Regions from separate parts of the Streptomyces sp. NPDC029152 genome, predicted to be linked through region 2. Evidence: riboswitches for the same ligand, from Rfam matches in the RefSeq annotation. Region 2 holds a riboswitch; each other region holds the start of a gene.
What was found. Region 2 has a riboswitch for cobalamin ahead of ACZ4V6_RS17885 (cobalamin biosynthesis protein). Riboswitches for the same ligand answer to the same signal wherever they lie in the genome.

Region 1: another riboswitch for cobalamin. It lies ahead of ACZ4V6_RS19990 (energy-coupling factor ABC transporter permease); the one in region 2 lies ahead of ACZ4V6_RS17885 (cobalamin biosynthesis protein).
Region 3: another riboswitch for cobalamin. It lies ahead of ACZ4V6_RS13120 (ribonucleoside-diphosphate reductase subunit alpha); the one in region 2 lies ahead of ACZ4V6_RS17885 (cobalamin biosynthesis protein).

What each region holds. Positions count from the first base shown of each region.
Region 1 covers NZ_JBVHWR010000009.1:12,462-14,651, reverse strand. The annotation lists gene ACZ4V6_RS20000 (chloride channel protein) at 1-201, shown strand, start outside; gene ACZ4V6_RS19995 (potassium channel family protein) at 198-773, shown strand; cobalamin riboswitch at 902-1,085, shown strand; gene ACZ4V6_RS19990 (energy-coupling factor ABC transporter permease) at 1,116-1,811, shown strand; gene ACZ4V6_RS19985 (energy-coupling factor ABC transporter substrate-binding protein) at 1,808-2,155, shown strand; gene cbiQ (cobalt ECF transporter T component CbiQ) at 2,156-2,190, shown strand, end outside.
Region 2 covers NZ_JBVHWR010000007.1:359,975-362,164, forward strand. The annotation lists gene ACZ4V6_RS17885 (cobalamin biosynthesis protein) at 1-932, opposite strand, end outside; cobalamin riboswitch at 1,048-1,195, opposite strand; gene ACZ4V6_RS17890 (hypothetical protein) at 1,330-1,551, opposite strand; gene ACZ4V6_RS17895 (inorganic phosphate transporter) at 1,586-2,190, opposite strand, start outside.
Region 3 covers NZ_JBVHWR010000005.1:190,255-192,444, reverse strand. The annotation lists gene ACZ4V6_RS13120 (ribonucleoside-diphosphate reductase subunit alpha) at 1-984, opposite strand, end outside; cobalamin riboswitch at 1,109-1,248, opposite strand; gene ACZ4V6_RS13115 (GNAT family N-acetyltransferase) at 1,301-1,807, opposite strand; gene mctP (monocarboxylate uptake permease MctP) at 1,881-2,190, opposite strand, start outside.

The DNA of each region.
Region 1 (2,190 bases), on a different contig from region 2:
GCCGCGGTGACGGGGCTGCCGCTGGCCAGTTCGGTGCTCGCGGTCCTGCTGCTGGGCGCGGACGCGCACGAACAGATGCCGCTGGTCGTCATCTCGTCGGTGGTCGCCTTCGTCGTCGCCCAGGCGCTCCGCCGGAGCCCGCCGGAGCCCGGGCCGCCGGCGGGGGCGGAGGCGCGTTCCGGGCCGGGGACGGGCCGGTGACCGGCCGCGGGGGCGCCGGGCGGGCGCACCGGGCCGGGTCCGGTGTCCCCTGGCGTTCGGCGCGTCCCTGGCTGGCGCGGGGCGGTGCGGTCGTGTGCCTGGTCGCCGCCTACTTCCTGCTGCCCCTCGACCGGCTGGGTCCCCGTCACCCGGTTCTGAGCTGGCTCTTGTTCGCCCTGGGCCTGGCGACCGTCGCCGTTCTGCTGCTGCGGCAGATCCGCCGCGTCCTCACCGGCCGCACGGAGACCCACCCCGGCGTGGCCATCTCCCTGCTGGTCCTGCTGTCGGTGCACGTCTTCGCCGCGGCCTACTACCTCCTGGCCAAGCAGCCCGGTGAGTTCCACGGGCTGCACACGCGTGTCGACTCCCTGTACTTCACCGTCGTCACCCTGGCCACCGTCGGGTACGGGGACATCACCCCACGGGGCCAGACGGCACGGCTCGTGACGCTCCTGCAGATCGTCTACAGCTTCGTCTTCCTCACCGCCGCGGGGACGGCGCTGAGCCAGCAGCTGCGTTCCCGGGTGGCCCGGGACTCCGGCGGCGGCGCCCCCGACGGCGAGGGCATGTGAGGCTGAGATCTTCGCCACGTCGGGCGGGGGCGCGCGGCCCCGTACGACGGCGTGCCCGCGCGGGAAGTCCCCCCGGCCCCGGGGGCCGGCCGCCGGGAGGCCCGCTTGTCACCACCCTCGTGGGCGCACTACTGTCGCCACGCCTTGGTGAACGGGAAATCCGGTGAAGTACCGGTGCGGCCCTCGCCACTGTGATCGGGAAGTCCGGCTCCGGCCCTCGCGGGCAGCCACTGGGTCCTCGTGACCCGGGAAGGCGGAGTTCGGGCGGTGGTACCCGTCAGCCAGGAGACCGGCCAAGGCGCGTCGTCCATCCACGAGGTGCTGGAGAGGGTCTGCTGAGCCATGCACATAGCCGAGGGCTTCCTGCCTCCGGCGCACGCGATCGCCTGGGGCGTCGCGTCCGCGCCGTTCGTCGTCCACGGAGTACGGTCACTCACCCGTGAGGTCCGGGAACATCCCGAGAGCACGCTGCTGCTCGGGGCGTCCGGAGCCTTCACGTTCGTACTGTCGGCCCTGAAACTGCCGTCCGTCACCGGGAGTTGCTCGCACCCCACCGGGACCGGCCTGGGCGCCGTCCTGTTCCGGCCGCCCGTCATGGCGGTCCTGGGCACCATCACCCTGCTCTTCCAGGCGCTGCTGCTCGCCCACGGCGGGCTGACCACGCTCGGCGCCAACGCCTTCTCGATGGCGATCGCCGGCCCGTGGGCCGGGTACGGCACCTACCGCCTGCTGCGCCGGTACGGGGCGCCGCTGATGGTCACGGTGTTCTTCGCGGCGTTCGTCGCCGACCTGTCCACGTACTGCGTCACCAGCGTGCAGCTGGCGCTGGCCTTCCCCGACCCGAGCAGCGGATTCCTGGGCGCGCTCGGCAAGTTCGGGTCCATCTTCGCCGTCACGCAGATCCCGCTCGCGGTGAGCGAGGGCCTGCTCACGGTGGTCGTGATGCGGCTGCTGGTGCAGTCCAGCAAGGGCGAGCTGACCCGGCTGGGCGTGCTGCCGGCCGGCACCGGCGCCCGCGAGGAGGCGGTCGTCCGATGAGCCGCAACACGAAGATCAACGTCCTGCTGCTGGCCGTCGTGGCCGCGCTCGCGGTGCTGCCGCTGGTGCTCGGCCTCGGCGACCACAAGGAGGAGCCGTTCACCGGTGCCGACGCCGAGGCGGAGACGGCGATCACGCAGATCGAGCCGGACTACGAGCCGTGGTTCTCGCCGTTGTACGAGCCGCCGTCCGGGGAGATCGAGTCCGCGCTGTTCGCCGTGCAGGCGGCGCTCGGTGCCGGGGTGCTGGCCTACTACTTCGGGCTGCGCCGGGGACGGCGGCAGGGCGAGGAGCGGGCGGCCCGGGCCGCCCGGCAGGACGCGCGCGCGTCCGAAGGGGACTGAGTGCTGCCGATCGACGCGGCGGCGCACAGCAGCCG
Region 2 (2,190 bases):
ACGAGCAGTCGCGCGCCCGCGCACACGCCCAGCGCCAGCCAGTTCACGCGCCGGGACAGCCGTACGGCCCGCTCGATGTCGCCGGATCCGGCCCGGACGGCGCGCCCCGCCGCCCCGTTGAGCACCGGCCGGTGCTCGACCCGGCCGCCGTAGGAGAGGGTCCCGCCGAGCCGCACGCCCAGGGCGCCCGCGAAGGACGCCTCCACGGGACCGGCGTTGGGGCTCGGGTGCCGTGCGGCGTCGGCGCGCCAGGCCCGTGCGGCGCCCCGGGGGTCGCCGCCGGCCACGGTGGTCAGGACGGCGGTCAGGCGGGCGCCCGGCCAGCCCGCGAGGTCGTCGAGCCGGGCCGAGGCCCAGCCGTACCGCCGGTACCTGGGGGACCTGTGGCCGACCATGGCGTCCAGGGTGTTCACGGCCCGGAAGCCGAGCAGCCCCGGCACGCCGCCGAGCGCGCCCCACACCAGGGCGCCCACGACCGCGTCGGAGGTGTTCTCGGCGACGGACTCCACGACGGCCCGGGCGATGCCGTCGGCGTCCAGCGCCTGCGGGTCCCGCCCGCACAGGTGCGGCAGCCGGGCCCGGGCGACCTCGACGTCGCCGGAGTCCAGGGCCCGTCCGATCGCGCGGGCCTCGCGGGCCAGCGAGGTCCCGCCGACGACGGCCCAGGTGGCCGCGCCGGTCAGCGCGACGGAGGCGGCGGGGGAGGGGCGGACGGCGCGGGCGGCGGCGGCTCCGAGGGCGGCGGCGCCGCCGGCGCACACGGCGGTGTGCAGCGCGCCCCAGCCCCGGTGGTCACGCCACAGCACCCGTTCCACGGCACCGGCGGCACGGCCGAACGCGGCGACCGGGTGCCCGCGGCGCGGATCGCCGAGGAGGAGGTCGCCGAGAAGGCCGGCGGCGGCGCCGTACGCGAAGACGCGTTCGGCGCGCACGGCTCAGCCGGCCGTGGGGGCCGCGGGAAGGGACGGCGCAGGTGTGTCGCTGGTGAGCCTGGAACGGCAGCCGCGCATGGCGATATGTCCTCACTCAGGGTGTCCACGCCCTGGTTCGACGAAATCGGCGGTGAGAGTTCCTGGCTCCCGGGACCGTACTCGCGTACCGCCCCGGTGACAGTGGCGGGACCGCGCCGGACTCGCACCGGCTTCCTCTCCTGCCGCCGTAATGGCTCCGGCAGTCCACCACGGCCCGCGAACACCCGTCAACTTGCCGTTGACCTGCGCCGGGGGAGTGTGCGAAGGCCCACACACGGGTGGTGTGCGCCGGCACGGGAAGAGCGCGGGGCGCGGGACGGTGGAGTCCGTCCCGCGCCCCGCGCTCTTCCCGTGCCGGTCAGGCGACGATCAGGTAGATCCCGTACGCCACCGCCGCCGCGCAGGCCGCGAAGCAGGCGTAGGCGCCGGTGACCGCGAGCACCGCGGAACCGCCCCGGGCGACGGCCCGTTCCTGGCGGGAGAGACCGGCGATGCCGAGGGTGAACAGGGCCACCAGAGCCACGGTGGCCACGAGGCTGACCCCGAAGACGGAGCCGAGGGCTGCCCAGTCGATTGTCATGGCGGTTCTCTTCCTTCGTGTCCGGCGGGCGGGCTCAGACGGGGGTGGCGGCCGACGGGGCCTTGGTGCCGGCGGTGGCGGCCGGGGCCGCGACGGTGGCGGTGAGCTCCTCGCCCACGCCCGCCGGGGGCGGGGTCACGGCGGCGATCGCCGTGGTCACCACGCCGGCCGGCTCGGGCTCCGGCTCGTCGCCCGCGTTGACGTTCGTGTGGTCGACGACCTCGCGCCGGGAGATCCGCCAGATCGCGAAGCTGGAAGCGACCAGGAAGACCGCCACGAGCGCCGTGCCCCAGTCCCCGAAGCCGCAGACCCACTCGGCGAGCGCGCCGACCAGCGCCGCGGCCGGCAGGGTCAGGCCCCAGGCGACGAACATGCGGGTGGCCGTGGACCAGCGCACCACGCCGCCCTTGCGGCCGAGGCCCGCGCCCATGACCGCGCCGGAGACGGAGTGCGTGGTGGAGAGGGAGAAGCCCAGGTGCGAGGAGGCCAGGATGACCGTGGCGGCGCTGGTCTGGGCGGCGAAGCCCTGCTGCGGCTGGAGGTCGGTCAGGCCCTTGCCCATGGTGCGGATGATGCGCCAGCCGCCGAGGTAGGTGCCGAGCGCGATGGCCAGGCCCGCGGACAGGATGACCCACAGCG
Region 3 (2,190 bases), on a different contig from region 2:
GCGGGCGTCCTCGCCGGTGTTGTCCCGAAGCTCCAGGAACTCCTCGATGTCGGCGTGCCAGGTCTCCAGGTAGACCGCCGCCGCGCCCTTGCGCCGGCCGCCCTGGTTCACGGCGGCGACCGAGGCGTCCAGCGTCTTCAGGAACGGGACGATGCCGTTGGAGTGCCCGTTGGTGCCGCGGATCAGCGAACCCCGGGCACGGACGCGGGAGTAGGCGATGCCGATGCCGCCGGCGTGCTTGGACAGGCGGGCGACCTGGTGGAGGCGGTCGTAGAGGGAGTCCAGCTCGTCCTTGGGGGAGTCGAGGAGGTAGCAGGACGACATCTGGGCGTGCCGGGTGCCGGAGTTGAAGAGGGTGGGGGAGGAGGGCAGGTAGTCCAGACGGCTCATCAGACCGTAGAGCGCGGCGACTTCGTCGGCGGACCGGGTGGTGTCGTCCTCGGCGAGTCCGGCCGCGACGCGCAGCAGGAAGTGCTGGGGCGTCTCGACGGCCTTGCGGGTGATCGGGTGCCGGAGCAGGTAGCGGCTGTACAGCGTGCGCAGCCCGAAGTAGCCGAAGCGGTCGTCGGCGGCCGGGTCGATCAGCGCGTCCAGGCGGGCCGCGTGCCGGCGGACGAAAGCGGCCGTGCGGTCGGCGATCAGGCCCTCGCGGTGGCCGGTGGCGACGGACTCCGTGAAGCCGGTGACGCCCTGGGAGGCGGCCTCGGCGCGGATGCCGATGGTCAGCAGCCGGGCGGCGAGGCGGGAGTAGGCCGGGTCCTCCGAGATCAGGCCGGCCGCGGCCTCCGTGGCGAGCTCCCGCAGTTCCGCCTCGTCGGCGCGCGCGGACCGGCCGCGCAGCGCGGCGGCGGCGACCCGGCCGGGATCGGCGTCGGGGAGGTCGGCGGTGAGGCCGGTCAGGGTCCGCAGCAGGGCGGCACCGGGTCCGTCGGGTTCCTCGGTCACCGGGGTCGCTGGAGCCGGATCGGCTGGCGCGATGGTCACGTGGGGCTCTCCCTCGCTCGGCACGGGGCCTGGCGGAGGGCAGGGGGCAGCTCACGAGCGCACACGGCGTCGCGTCCACCGGCCCACTCCACGAGGCCCGGACGTCATGGCACCCGGGCCGGGACGGCCGGGCGCACTGTCGGCAGGTCCTCGGACTGAGCCCGTGCGTGCTCACGCGGGGACGCGAACACGCACAAGTACACCGTTGCGGGACAGTTCCGGATTCGCACCGGATTCCCCTGCGGCGACAGCGAGCACGAGCATACATCTTGTGCCGCGACCTGCGAGCACCCCCAGATGTTGTGCCGCGTCGGTGTCAGAGGGGCAGCCGGTAGGTGAGCAGCATGATGTCGTCGAGCTCCGGCAGCGGGTTCCAGTCGCGGTCGGGGGTGCGGGCGAAGCCCAGGCGTTCGTAGAGCCGGTGGGCGGTGCGCATCGCCCGCTGGGTCGACAGCACGAGGCCGGTGCAGCCCTCGACGGCCCGGGCGCGGTCCACGCAGGTCCGCACGAGTGCCTCGCCCACGCCGCGTCCCCGTGCCTCGCGGGCGACGGCGAGCATGCGTATCTCGGCCTCGCCGGGCCGGGCGATGTCGGCCATGGGGCCGCCGGACGGTACGAAGGTCACGCCGCCGAGGACGCGGCCGTCCGCGGCGGCCACCAGGACCTCCGCGGCCGCCGCCCGTCCGGCCACGTCCCGCAGCTCGCCGAGGTAGGCGTCGTCCTCACCGAAGTCGAGGAGGCCGTCCTGGAGATAGGCCCGCGCGGTGATCTCGCCGAGGGTGTCGTACTCGTCGGCGGCCGCGTGCCGGATCACGAAGTCCATGCCGCCGAGTGTGCCCGACGGGTACGGCGACGGGCCGCCGGTTTTCTCCGACGGCCCGTCGCCCGTGCGCGGGTCAGTGCGAGGTGCCCGCCGTGGCCGGCGGCAGCTCCACCCGGACGCCCGGGTCGCCCGCGTCCGCCGTGTAGTCGGCCGGCTGCGTCTCGTCGACGCCGTCGGGGGCCTTGACGGCCCTCAGGACGAAGGTCAGGACCACGGTGACCAGGACGTTCAGCGCGAAGGCGGTGAGACCGATGTAACCGATCTCGCCGATACCCGGGATCTCCTCCGAGGAGCCGCCGAAGTGCTTCTGGTCCGGGTTGGTCGGCGACGGCACCCCGTACGCGACGAGGGTGCCGTACACCATGCCGACCGCCCAGCCGGCG